One region of the Halomonas sp. DP4Y7-1 genome, then DNA from elsewhere that is predicted to be linked to it. Evidence: predicted binding sites of a transcription regulator. Region 1 holds the regulator's gene; the other holds the start of a gene.
What was found. The regulator FNR, encoded in region 1, switches genes on or off when oxygen is low (the NO sensors DNR and NnrR bind a similar motif). The targets are predictions, from matches to a motif close to TTGATNTANATCAA.
Positions count from the first base shown of each region.

Region 2: hemN (oxygen-independent coproporphyrinogen III oxidase) is a predicted target of FNR. The motif match lies at 5,082-5,095, and genes of this name have one in related genera.

Region 1 is NZ_JAHVKS010000002.1:354,239-361,020, forward strand. It holds gene KUV72_RS05170 (heavy metal translocating P-type ATPase) at 1-1,757, shown strand, start outside; gene ccoS (cbb3-type cytochrome oxidase assembly protein CcoS) at 1,754-1,993, shown strand; gene KUV72_RS05180 (sulfite exporter TauE/SafE family protein) at 2,003-2,689, shown strand; gene fnr (fumarate/nitrate reduction transcriptional regulator Fnr) at 2,848-3,588, shown strand; gene ttcA (tRNA 2-thiocytidine(32) synthetase TtcA) at 3,839-4,762, opposite strand; gene KUV72_RS05195 (hypothetical protein) at 4,992-5,231, opposite strand; gene KUV72_RS05200 (3'-5' exonuclease) at 5,317-6,009, opposite strand; gene KUV72_RS05205 (DUF294 nucleotidyltransferase-like domain-containing protein) at 6,006-6,782, opposite strand, start outside.
Region 2 is NZ_JAHVKS010000008.1:147,318-154,099, forward strand. It holds gene KUV72_RS15460 (CoA-acylating methylmalonate-semialdehyde dehydrogenase) at 1-17, shown strand, start outside; gene KUV72_RS15465 (ribonucleoside-diphosphate reductase) at 389-1,174, opposite strand; gene KUV72_RS15470 (adenosylcobalamin-dependent ribonucleoside-diphosphate reductase) at 1,256-3,367, opposite strand; gene hemN (oxygen-independent coproporphyrinogen III oxidase) at 3,602-4,987, opposite strand; gene KUV72_RS15480 (c-type cytochrome) at 5,405-5,722, shown strand.

The DNA.
Region 1 (6,782 bases):
CGTTCTTCCTTGGCGCCTTGCGGGACGTACGCTCGCGCATACTCGGCATGGATGTACCCGTCTCCCTGGCCATCGGTGGCGCCTACCTGGCGAGCTGCTGGTCGGTGGTCAGCCAATCGGGAGATCGCTACTTCGATTCGGTCAGCATGTTCACCTTCTTCCTGCTGTTCGGTCGCTATCTGGAATCCCGCGCCCGCGCCCACTACGGGCGCCAGGGCAACGTTCTGGCCAGCGCCTTGCCCAGCGCTGCAGTGCGCGTCGAGGCCAATGGCGACGAACGAGTCATTCCCGCCAGCAAGCTCGAACCGGGTGATCGCGTGCGCGTCAGTCCTGGCTCACTGATTCCGGCTGACGGTGTCCTGACATCAGGCGTGGCACAGATCGACGAATCGCTGCTGACCGGTGAGTCGCTGCCCTCACTACGACGACAGGGCGATATCGTTCACGCTGGCACGCTATGCATCGACAGCCCGGTGGAGCTCGACGTCCTGCGTGTCGGGGACGCGACCCGCGCAGCGGGCATCCTCGACCTTACCGACCGAGCCTTTGCCCATCGCCCGCGTATCGCCAAGGTGGCAGAGCAGGTGTCTCACCGCTTTGTCCTGAATCTGCTGATCATCACCACGCTGGTCGCCATGGCCTGGTGGTGGATCGACCCCAGTCGCAGCCTGTGGGTCACCCTGTCGGTACTTGTCGTCACCTGTCCCTGCGCCTTGGCACTGGCCACGCCTACCGCCTTGACCGTCGCCCACGGGCGTCTGCGTCGCGCCGGCGTGCTGGTCGCTCGCGCCGATGCGCTGGAAACCCTGGCCCGCCTCGACCGCATCATCTTTGACAAGACCGGCACCTTGACTCGAGGTCAGCTGCGCCTGGCCGAGCACCGACGCCTCACGGCAGACTGCCTTGCAGGCATCGACCCTCGTCAGCTGGCCGCTGCGTTGGAAGTCGGCTCGGAGCACCCGGTCGCCCATGCCTTCCGGCCCTGGCGCGACGCCCGAGTCACGGCCAGCGACATTCGCAACGTGCCCGGTCAGGGCGTGGAAGGTTACGTGGCTGGGCAGTGTTGGCGCCTTGGGCGCCCGGACTTTGCCCTGGCCAGCCAGCACCCCCTCGACGTACCAGGCGACGGCCTGTGGCTGCTGCTGGCATGCGAGGGGCAGGCTGTCGCCTGGTTCCAGCTACACGACCAGCCCCGCACAGACGCCGCCATGACCCTTGCGGCTATCCGCGACGCGGGTATCGAGATCGAGATCCTGTCCGGCGATCGCCCCGGCAACGTTCAGCCACTGGCCGATCAGCTGGGGGTAGCGCAGTGGCACGGCAATGCCAGTCCCGAGGACAAGCTCACATTGGTCCGCAAGCGTCAGCAAGCGGGAGAGGTCGTTGCCATGGTGGGAGATGGCATCAACGATGTGCCCGTTCTGGCCGGGGCGGATCTCGCCATTGCCGTTGCTGGCGCCAGTGACCTGACCCGCACTCGCGCCGACCTGATCTTGCTCGGCGAGCCGCTGGAGCGTATCGTCCAGGCTATCCATAGCGCACGCCAGACGCGCCGCATCATTCGCCAGAACCTCGCCTGGTCAGTGCTCTACAACGTCGTCGCGCTGCCCGCCGCCGCGTTGGGCTTCGTGCCTCCGTGGCTCGCCGCCATCGGCATGTCGATCAGCTCGCTGCTGGTCATAGGCAATGCCCTTCGCCTGAGACGCGCGGCGCCGCCATCACCCTCACGTCTTGCCGTAGCGGCGCATGCTCAATGAACATTCTCTATCTGTTGATACCGCTGTCGCTGATCCTGTTGAGTCTGGCGGTATGGGCGTTTTTCTGGGCGGTCCGCAACGATCAATTCGACGATCTGGAGGGTCCTGCCTATCGCATCCTGTTCGAGGACGAAGACCCGCCGACATCGAACCCATCCAGAAAGCCGGCAAAAGAGACACCGGTCGATGACACAACAGCCGACGAACATGATTCCACGCCACCCCCTGGATCCTGAGCAGAACGCATGAACCCAGTAGGTCTAGACCTGCCGCCCGCGATGGCGGCTTTTGTCTTCGGGCTGCTTGGCGGAGCACATTGCATCGGCATGTGCGGCGGTATAATGAGCGCCCTGACCTTTGCCATTCCCCCGAGCATGCGCCACCCTGTTCGTGTAGGAATTTTACTACTTGGCTACAACTCGGGACGTCTGTTCAGCTACTGCCTGGCAGGCGCTATGGTCGCAAGCCTAGGCTCTGTGGTGGCGCTGGCACCGGGCATGCGGGACCTGCTGCAGGTGGTTGCCAGCCTGATGCTGATCACGATGGCGCTTTACATTGCCAACCTGTGGAAAGGGCTACGCTGGCTGGAGGCATTGGGCCAGCGCCTGTGGAGGTACCTGGAGCCAGCAGGACGTCGCCTGTTGCCAGTGGTCAAGCTACCTCAGGCGGTTGCACTCGGGGCCATCTGGGGCTGGCTGCCCTGTGGCCTGGTGTATTCCATGCTGGCATGGAGCATGGCCATCGCAGACCCTGCCCGTGGAGCACTACTCATGCTCTGCTTTGGCCTGGGGACGCTACCGGCACTGGTGACAACAGGGATTGCTGCGCGTCAGCTGCAGAGTTTGCTGGCACACTCTGCCACACGATTTATGGCAGCGGGCATGATTGTCGGTTTAGCTGTGTGGAATATCCTACAAATTGTAGGAAATTGACGATTATCATATCGCCGCCAGATTATTGAGGCAAAAGAGGTATATGCACCTTTGGCCTAATATCTGTGTGTAGAATAGCGACAATAGCATGCAGCAAGGGAAAGCCAGTTTCCTACATGCTTTGCTCATCATGAACCCCAGACCCACAGGAGCTGCGAATGAGTCCATCGGCCCAAGATCGACGGCGCCCCATGCTACATGAGACTCGTTGCGAGTCCTGCAGCTTGAGCTCCCTGTGCCTTCCGTTGTCGCTGGAGACCGCTGACCTCGAGCGCTTCGATTCCATTATCCGCCGTCATCCTCCGATCAAGAAGGGCACTCGCCTGGTCGAGCAGGGAGATCGCTTCACCAGCGTCTTCGCGGTTCGCTCCGGCAGCCTCAAGCAGATCACCACCGAAGGTAGTGGCGAAGCGCAGTTGACCAACTTCTTCTTGCCCAGTGAGCTGGTCGGCCTGGACGGCATCGACGATGGCAGATATCCCGGCAGCGTGGTGGCACTCGAGACCACGACCGTATGCGAGATTCCCTTCGATCGCCTTGACGCCCTGACCCAGACGCTGCCGGAACTACGCGCGCAACTGTTCCGCACCCTCAGCAAGGAGCTGCGCGAAGATCGACGCATGATGCAGCTGCTGTCGCGCAAGACCGCTGACCAACGACTGGCCTGCTTCTTCCTCGGACTGTCGGACCGTTTCCGCCGCCGCGGCTACTCGCCGTTCAGCTTCCGCCTGTCCATGTCCCGGGCAGATATCGGCAACCACCTGGGACTAGCCGTCGAAACGGTCAGCCGCATTCTGGGGCGCTTTCAACAGCAGGACCTAGTGGCGGTCTCTGGACGGGAGGTCAATATCCTGGACCTCGCCTCACTGTCGAACCTGGCTGACACCGACGCCAGCTGATCCGCGGCGCTGACAGGGCCTGGGGCCGACAGCGACCGATAGACGTCGTGCCACGCCACGAGCCCAGCCCCCCTAGGTAGGGCGACGATATACCGACTCCATCAACAAGAGAGGCCGCATCCCAGGATGCGGCCTCTTGCTATCTTATCGGGACGAGCGTTCAGGCATTGAAGAGGGCCACTGCGTGATGTGGCCCTAGCTCGCTTCGCGCTTCAGCAGTGCCTTTTCAGCAAGGCTTGTTCAGGCGAGCTTAGTCGGCGTCAACGATATCAATACGCCGAGCCTGGCGATGCGCCTGCACGGCCTCCAGACCTTCAAAGTCGAACAGCTCGCGGTCTGCCAGCTGCGAGGGTGCCACGTTGGTCACGGCCTTGAACATGCTCTCCAGGCGCCCTGGGTGCTTGGCCTCCCACTCTGCCAGCATTTCCTTCACCACCTGGCGCTGCAGGTTGGGCTGCGAACCGCAGAGGTTGCAGGGAATGATCGGAAAGGCCATGGCATCGCTGTAGGCCTGGATGTCCGCCTCGCGGCAGTACGCCAGCGGCCGGATGACAATGTTCTTGCCATCATCGGACAGCAGCTTGGGCGGCATGGCCTTGAGACTTCCCCCGAAGAACATGTTGAGGAACAGCGTCTCGAGAATATCCTCGCGGTGGTGTCCCAGGGCAATCTTGGTCGCACCGATCTCTTCCGCAAAACCGTACAGCGACCCTCGGCGCAGTCGCGAGCACAGCGCGCAGGTGGTCTTGCCCTCGGGGGTCTTTTCCTTCACCACCGAGTAGGTGTCACGCTCGAGGATGTGGTAGTCCACGCCAATGCTGTCCAGGTAGTCCGGTAGCACGTGCTCGGGAAAGCCGGGCTGCTTCTGGTCGAGGTTGACCGCCACCAGGGAGAAGTTCACCGGCGCATTGCGCTGCAGGCTGCGAAGAATCTCGAGCATGGTGTAGCTGTCCTTGCCGCCGGACAGGCATACCATGACCTTGTCGCCTTCCTGAATCATGCCGTAATCGATGATGGCGTTGCCGGTCTGACGCCGCAGACGCTTCTGCAGCTTGTTGAACTCGCGCTTGGCCTTGGCCTGGGCGCGCTCGTCGTCAGCTGCCGGGGACGCGGCATCACGACGGTCGAGGACACGGGGATCAAACAGGGAGGCGGAAGCGGGCTGAGCAGACATGGGCAGGGCACATCACGGCTGAAAATGAAGACCCGCTAGTCTATCACTCACGTCCGCCACAGGCGAAGAAGTCAGCAACCACTCACCCCTGCGATTACGCTGGTTCACAACCGCGTGTCCTGGGCCAAGGTGCTTTTGACTAGCCGCCCTGTGACTAGCCGCCCTGTGACTAGCCGCCCTGTGACTAGCCGCCCTGTGAAGAGAGGACCTGTGACAAGACGACCTGTGGCTAGACGACTTGTAGTGCCAGCAGATAGCGCGCCACCACACCAAGCAACAGCAGCAAGATGCCGAAGCGTTGCCAGGCGTGCTCACTCACCGTCAGCGTCAGACGCTTCTCCCAGAACTTGACCATCCCCCACAGGTCACGGGTGCGGCGATAGTACTGGCAGTAAGCCACCATCACAGCCAACAGGCCAAGCGATAGCAAGGTCGGCTCAAGCAACATCATCAGACCATGAAGGCTCATGCAAAGATCTCCCCATTACGGTGACTACGGCACCTGACACGCCGCTCGTCCCAGGTCACGCGTCGTGACAGCGGCGTGGATGGAATCATCGGGACGACTCGGCCAGCGCGTCGGCGTCCAGCCGCAAATGCATCAGTGCCGTAGTGACGGCATCACCCAATGCGGTATGCCGTCCCATGATCGGCACTCCCAGGCGCTCTGCCAATTGTTCGAAAGTCGGCTGCAGCTCAAGTTCGGGGTGGCTGCGCCGCATCCGCTTGCGGTACTGCTGCGCCACATCGATGGTGGCGTTAGGCAACGAGAAGCCAAACTCCGCCTTGAGATAGCGATCGAGCATGGCCAGGTCAAAGTCGATGCACCACCCCACCAGCGGACGGTTGCCGATGAATTCCAGCAGCGTCTCGAGGGCATCACGCACCGGCATTCCCCCCTCAAGATCGACCCCACGCAGGCGGTGAATCTTGATGGAATCACCATCCAGGCTGGCCGGGGGCTCCAGGCGCAGATCAAGCGACTCGCTGGTCAACACGCGCCCATCGTGGATCCGCACTGCCGCAATCGACACCAGTTCGGCGCGACGCGTATCCAGGCCGGTGGTCTCGCAGTCGATGGACACCAACTCATCACCGGTGTAGGGATTGAACAGCCAGGCAAAATCGCCATCGGCTTGACGACGGCGGTCGGCCGCACGTCTGATCGCTCGCAGCATGGGGTACTCTCCTAAACGAAACCACTGACGCCAGGTCAGTTTTCCCTGAGGCGATGCCTCGACGCTCATGCATACTCCAGGTGATAACGATGGGACAGACTGCCCTTGAACTCCTTCACCAGATGAAGTGCCTCCCGCAACAGGTCACGCTCCAGGGAGTTGAGGGACTGCACCACCACGTTGTCGCTGGCCAGGAGATCATCGCGCTGGCACCTGAGCTGGGCCTTGAGCCTCAGCTCACTGAACAGTGACAGCGCCTCACCGAGGTCTTCCGCCACCTCTGCATCGAGGCGACCGAGCCTAGCCAGAGCGGACAGGCGATCGTGGGTCGAGGTCTCGCGCAGGCCAGCATCCAGCGCCATGGTGCGAACCCCATGAACGATCGGGAAGATGCCCCCTTTCTTGATGTCGATGCCGTGTGCGGGCTTCTTGAGCGAGCCGAACAGCGTCAATGGCGTAGAGAACCGCAGTACCGCGCGGGCCAGATGGGTCAGCAACAGCGCGTTGCCCCTGGTCTCCTCGATCAACACATCACGCAGGCGGTCCACCAACGCCATGTCACCTGCCACGCCAGCGACATCCACCAGAATCGCCAGGCTCATCAAGCTATTGCCATCCGGTTCCGCGACCCATCGCCGAATACGCCCGCGCCACTGCTCCAGCGTTCCTGTCCATTGGGGATTGGACACCATGATATTGCCGGGGCAGCGCGGATAGCCCAGGTCCATCAGCACCTCGGTAAAACGACGACTGTCCGCGGCCAGGTCCGGCCACTCGAGGTCGTCCGGGAGAATCAGCGCGTTGTCCTGATCCGTCTTGAGGATCTGCTCGCCCCTGCCCTC
Region 2 (6,782 bases), on a different contig from region 1:
CTTCTGGCGGACAGTAACCCTGCATTCGATACAACAACGGGCCCCCAGGGGCCCGTTTTCTTTTGCCGTCACACGCTATTGTCACTCCACGCCGAGCGGCGAACAGATCCCTTGCACAGCCCTTCCACCGATTACCACACGCTTATTCACAGCCAGCCCGCACACTTATCCACACCCTTGTCGGCGCACTACCCTTTCGTCAGGCTTGCTGTTCGCTCGCGGAAAGCCACGTTCACCTGCTACCTGTCAGCGTCGCAACGGCGGCGACGGCCATGACGCCAAATGAGTCATGCCTGGTTTGGCCATACTTGGGTCATAGTTTGGCTATAGCTGGGTCATCGTTTGGCCATACCTTGCTTTAGCCGCGCTTTGTTTAGCCGCGCTTCGACTAGCCGCACTTTGACCAACCGCAGCCGGCGTAGCAGGTGGGGCAACCGTCCATCATGATCAGCTCGCCGCGACACTCGGGGCAGTGGCCAACCACCGCGGGGCCGGCACCTTCACCTGCTCCACCCTCGACGGGCTTGCCATCCAGTGGCTCGACAGCGCCAGTGGCGACATCTTCTTCGACCTCGGCAGGGAACCAGCCGTGGCCAGAGGCCTGACGCTTGGCATAGCGGCTGACCAGCTCCTCTACCGGAATCTGGTTGCCGTCGATATCGAGAAAGCCGCGGCGATAGAGGATCTGCTGGATCGACCAGGCAATCGCGGCAACCTCGGAGTCGTGGAACATCGGCTTGTTCCAGCGGTTCATGCCGCAACGCACCAGGCCCTTGTCCCAGGCCACCTTGCGCAGATCGGCCACCGCCTGGGTGACGTAGCCGCCGCGAGCGGCCAGCGACAGGCTGCGCATGGTGGCGGTGATCCACTGGTGTTCGCTGGACAGCTGACCGGAGGGAAAGAAGAACTCCACCGGACGCTCGATGATCACGCGCTGTCCGTTCAGCACCCCTTCCACCGGCATAAAGGACACTAACAGGTAGACCTTCTTGCGGCCTTCGGCGCCGACGTAGGAAATCTTCTCGGACACCGCCTCCAGCGTCCCCTCGGGGCGCGAGGGAATGCGCATGGTCAGCGGGTTTTCCTCGGGCAGAGGGGGCGGCACCGGGGCCGCAGGGGCCTCTTCGCTCTTGACCCGGTAGCCCACGATCTTGGATGTGATTTCGACAGCCATCAGCAGGCTCCTCCACAAAGATGATTCAGACGCGGTGCCCACAGGCGCCGGCCACCACGCAACGACCTTTCGCCCCGGGCGTTACCACTTGCCATAGGTCCCCTCCTTCAAGGCGTCGTAGAGGTTGGCGGCATTGTGCTCCTCGCCGTCGTAGATCACCGTCTCGTCGCCCTTGAGTTCAAGGGTCTCGCCGTTCTCCAGCTCGAACACGTAGGTGGTGTTCTTGAGGTCATCCTCGCGCACCAGCACGCCCTGGAAGGCCTCCGGATTGAAGCGGAAGGTGGTACAGCCCTTGAGGCGGCTCTGGTAGGCGTCCAGATACAGGTCCTTGAACGCCTCGAAGGCAAAGTCGGTGGGCACGTTGACCGTCTTGGAGATCGCCGAGTCGACCCAGGCCTGGGCGGCGGCCTGCACCGCCACGTGCTGCTTGGGGGTCACCGCATCGGCGGTGATGAAGTAATCCGGCAGGTCGCTCTCTACCGCCTCGGCGTGCATGAAGTGACGATAGGCGGCCAGCTCGAAGGACACCACCTCGACCTGCTCCTTGGTCTTCTTGCCCGCCTGGATGACGTTACGGAAGTAGCGATGAGAGAACGACGGCTCGATACCGTTGGAGGCATTATTGCCCAGCGACAGGCTGATGGTGCCGGTGGGGGCAATCGAGGAGTGATGGGTGAAGCGCGCCCCATGCTCGGCCAGCTGCGCCACCAGTTCAGGCTCGACCTCGGCGATCTTCTGCATATAGCGGCTGTAGCGGGCATGCAGGATGCGGCCTGGCACCTTGTCGCCGGCCTCGTAACCATCGCGGCTCAATTCTGGACGTTCACGCAGCATCCTGGGGGTCAGTTCGAACTCCTGTTCGAGAATCGGCGCCATGCCCTTCTCGCGGGACAGCTCCAGCGCCTGCTTCCAGCCCTCCACGGCCAACACCCGACTGACTTCCTCGGTAAAGACCAGCGATTCGGCGCTGCCATAGGGCATCTTGAGCATGGTCATGGTCGATCCCAGTCCCAAAAAGCCCATGCCATGGCGGCGCTTGGCCTCGATCTCGCGACGCTGGCCGGACAGCGGCAGGCCGCTGATCTCGACCACGTTGTCGAGCATGCGGGTGAAAACCGCGACCACCTGGCGGTACTTGTCCCAGTCGAAGCGCGGCGCCTCACCAAACGGGTCGATCACGAAGCGAGTCAGGTTGATCGAGCCCAGCAGACAGGCCCCTTCCGGCGGCAACGGCTGCTCCCCACAGGGGTTAGTGGCGCGGATCTCTTCGCAGAACCAGTTGTTGTTCATGCGATTGACCTGGTCGATCAGGATGAAGCCAGGCTCGGCGTAGTCGTAGGTGGAACGCATGATGGTGTCCCACAGCTCGCGCGCCTTGATCACTTCGACCACGCGGCAGGCCACGCGCCCTTCGGCGTCCACCGTGTAGCCGTCCTCGATCAGCGGCCAGTCACGGTAGATCAGGTCCTTGTCCTCGATATCGCCCTTTTCGCCCGAGTGCAGGGGGAAGGCCAGCGGCCAGTCGGCGTCCTCTTTCACCGCCTCCATGAACTCGTCGGTGATCAGCAGGCTGAGGTTGAACTGGCGCAGTCGACCGGCTTCACGCTTGGCCTCGATAAACTCGCGAACATCGGGATGGCCAACGTCGAAGGTGCCCATCTGAGCGCCGCGGCGCCCCCCGGCGGAGGCCACGGTGAAACACATCTTGTCGTAGATATCCATGAACGCCAGGGGGCCATTGGTGCCGGCACCAGCACCGAACACGAAGGCTCCCTTGTGGCGCAGGGTGGAAAACTCGTAGCCGATGCCGCAGCCGGCCTTGAGGGTCATGCCGGCGTCCACCACGCTGTCGAGGATGTCGTGCATGGAGTCGCGGATGGTGCGGGACACGGTGCAGTTGATCAGGCTGACGGCGGGCTTGTAGCCCTCGGCGCCGGCGTTGGAGGTGATCCGGCCCGCCGGTACGGCACCGTTCTCCAAGGCCCAGCGAAACTTTGGCAACCAGGTGTCAGCGGCCTCGCCCTCTACAGCAGCCAGCGCCTTGGCCACGCGCTCCCAGGTGGCCTGGAGGTCGCTATCCACGGGCTGGCCGTGACGGTCCTTCAAGCGGTACTTGGCATCCCAGATATCATACGAGGGACCCTGCATGGGAACCTCCTGCGACAGGGCGGCGGCCTTGGCGGATGTGGTCATGAACACATGTCTCCGATGAAATTGCCGGCAAAGAAACGAGGTAACAAGGGCGTCGACGCGCGTTACGGCCAAGGTCGATCGCTCTACTAGATATAGTTAAATTTTTGGCCGTCGGCACAATATAAACGAAAAAACCGGACACGGAAGGCCCGGTTTTTAAATTGCCTTTGGCGCATAAACGGTCACGCCTGGACCGGCGAGGACCTGGCGGGGACGCCAACCGTCCGGCGCATCCTAGACGGTACGGGAGAAGCGCCCACTTTCCGCCACCAGGTAGGCGTCGAAGGCCATGGCCAGATTGCGCATCATCAGCCGGCCTGCCGGGCGCACCCTGAGTGCGTCCTGCTTGATCTCGATCAAGTCGTCCTCGCGCATCTCTTCCAGCTGGTTCAACGCCGCCGCGAAGTGCTGCTGAAAGTGGATACCATGACGATCTTCGAACTCGGCAAAGCGTACCTCGCCGTGGCACATCAGGGCAGTGATCAGCTCTGCGCGCAGCTGGTCCTCTTCGGTCAAGCGGTAACCACGCAGCACCGGCAGCCGCCCGGCCTCAAGGTGCTCGGCGTATTCGGCGGTGGTCTTGACGTTCTGGCTGTAGGCATCGCCCACCTTGCCGATGGACGTCACCCCCAGGCCGATCATGTCGCACTGGGCATGGGTCGAGTAGCCCTGGAAATTGCGCTGCAGGGTGCCATTCTCACGGGCCAGACTGAGCTCATCCTCGGGCAAGGCAAAGTGATCCATGCCGATATAGACGTAGCCCGCCTGGGTCAGCCGCTCGATGGTCAGCTCGAGCAGCTCGAGCTTGCGCCCAGGCGGTGGCATGTCCTCGTCACGGATCAGCCGCTGCGCCTTGAACAGCGACGGCAGGTGGGCGTAGCTGTAGGCGGCGATACGATCGGGCCTGAGCGCTACCACCTTGGCCAGCGTGGTATCGAAGCTGTCGCGGGTCTGCAGCGGCAGCCCGTAGATCAGATCCACCGACACCGAGGCGAAGCCCGCCTCTCTGGCGGCATCCATCAGCGCCGCTACCTGGGCCTCACTCTGCAACCGGTTCACCGCTTTCTGCACCAGGGGGTCGAAGTCCTGAATGCCGAAGCTCAACCGATTGAAGCCCATGGCCCGCAATTCATGTATCTGCTGGGGCGTTACCGTGCGCGGGTCCACTTCCAGCGAAAATTCACGACGGGACATTGGGGCGAAGGAAAAGTGTTGCGCCAGGCTGTCGATCAGCCCAGCCAACTGAGCGTTAGTCAGAAAGGTGGGGGTCCCACCGCCCAGGTGCAGCTGAGCCAGTTCACGCTGGCCATCGAACAGTTCGGCCTGCAGGGCGATCTCGCGCTTGAGCAGGCCCAGATATTCGGCGGCACGCTCGCGATTGTGGGTAATGATCTTGGAGCAGGCGCAGTAGTAGCAGAGGCTTTCGCAGAAGGGCACGTGCACGTACACCGAGAGCGGCTTTGGCGTTCCTTGCTGGCTGCGTTGTACCGCCTGTCGGTAGTCATCGACACCGAAGCCCGCATGGAAATTTGGCGCGGTGGGGTAGGAAGTGTAGCGCGGGCCGGGGCGATCATACTTTTCGACCAGGCTGCGCTGAAACGGCAATACATCGGATGACATCGACAAGGCCTCTCATGACACGACCGCCCGACGGCGGCATCTGTCGGCATTGTCTCACGTCATCTCGGCTTGGCTCCGATAGACGAAGCCAGACATGATCTGCATCAAATCAGTACCAGGACGTCATCCCCAGGCAGGTCGGTCTCTGGTGCTAGCGCATGACGGCCGCCACCGCAATGATGCCTGTCTGATTCCCTTGATCCCCATCAAGCATAGTGCGTAGCGACTACCTCTCCCTAGCGAAAGTTGACCAGCGTCATAGGGTATTGTCGCTGAGCGCTCCAATACTCGAGAGTCCCAAGGGTTGCCGGCAGCTCTGGCTTGCCGACACAACGACCCCGGACAGACTCGGCTGGCGGCGTGGCATGCCTTGCCCACGCTGCCCATCCGCAGACCCAATCCCGAGGAGCGCTCATCATGAAATGGTTCCCCCTGGCCGCGCTTGGCGCCGCCTGTCTGTTCAGTGTTACTGCCCAAGCCGCGGGCGACGCCGACGCCGGTGAAACCAAGGTCGGGGCCTGCGCCGCCTGCCATGGCACCGATGGCAAGGCCACTGGCCCCATCTATCCCAACCTGGCAGGACAGAATGCGCCCTACCTGGAAGGCGCGCTGAAGGCCTACCGCGACGGCCAGCGCAGCGGCGGCATGTCCGCCATCATGGCCCCCCAGGCGGCTGCACTGTCCGATCAAGACATCGCCGACATTGCCGCCTACTACTCCTCACTGACGCCCTGACAACAGGTCGCGACGCTGCTAGGCCACCCAGCGAAGCGTTCTCTCTAGCTTCCGGTGTCCTGCAGTACCGGCAACCCTCAGCCAGGTCGGGCTCTCGTGCCAGCACATGACGACCACCACCGCCATGATGCCTGCCTCACAATGGCGGCTATCACCCACGGCCTGCTGGCACATGGGTCTTTCGGGAGGCACGAGGCGGATAGCCATGCGGCGCAAGCCGCTGATGACCGTGTCGGGTGTCACAAAGAGACGTCATGACGCACGTAACATGCCCCCTGGCGCGTTATCTCCCCTGCTATGCCCGCGACGCTATGCTCACGACATGCTTCTGCGCCATTTATCAAGAGCCACGACTATCCAGACATACTTCAGCGAGATTTGCCCCATGGCGGCACGCCCGTCGATCCGCTTCCCAGGAGAGAGGCTTCCTTAAGCACTTTGCTAAAACACGCATTTCTGACCACACAATCATTGCTGGATATTCCAGAAAAATCATACATTTTTCTCGCTCTCGAGGTCCCTTCATCACATCCTGAAAATGTTACCTCGCCATCCCAATCTACCCCCTTTGATAGACACATTGCCGTCACGGTGGGTCAGTCAGATGTCGCGATTTAGTCATTTATCGACACCTAGGCGATGAAAAAAATAGTGACGCTTTACGCTGTATGGTAGTGAAATCCATCTGGAAAAGGCGAGACCACTGCGCCACAAGTGACTCATTCCCTTACCGACATCCCCCTTCGTACGGCGCCTCCAGCCCCTGCCTGTCCGGCTTTCTCTCTGCTCACTCGCTGATAGCCCAGTAGATTGGCCGGCCGAATAAAGTCTCAATCGTGGTAGCCACATCAGCAGACTTTCTTCCAAATACCCCGAACGAGGTATGAAAACTAAACCAATGCGGTCATCCGAACTCATTAATTCATGTTTCATCTATTTCAAGAAAAGTTCCATGCTACATTCAAATTATAGTGAGGTTTAGATGACATCAAAGATGATGAGAAATCTGCTCACGCTCGAGTAATTGATATAGGTCATGTGCTGTAGGTTTTTCCACACA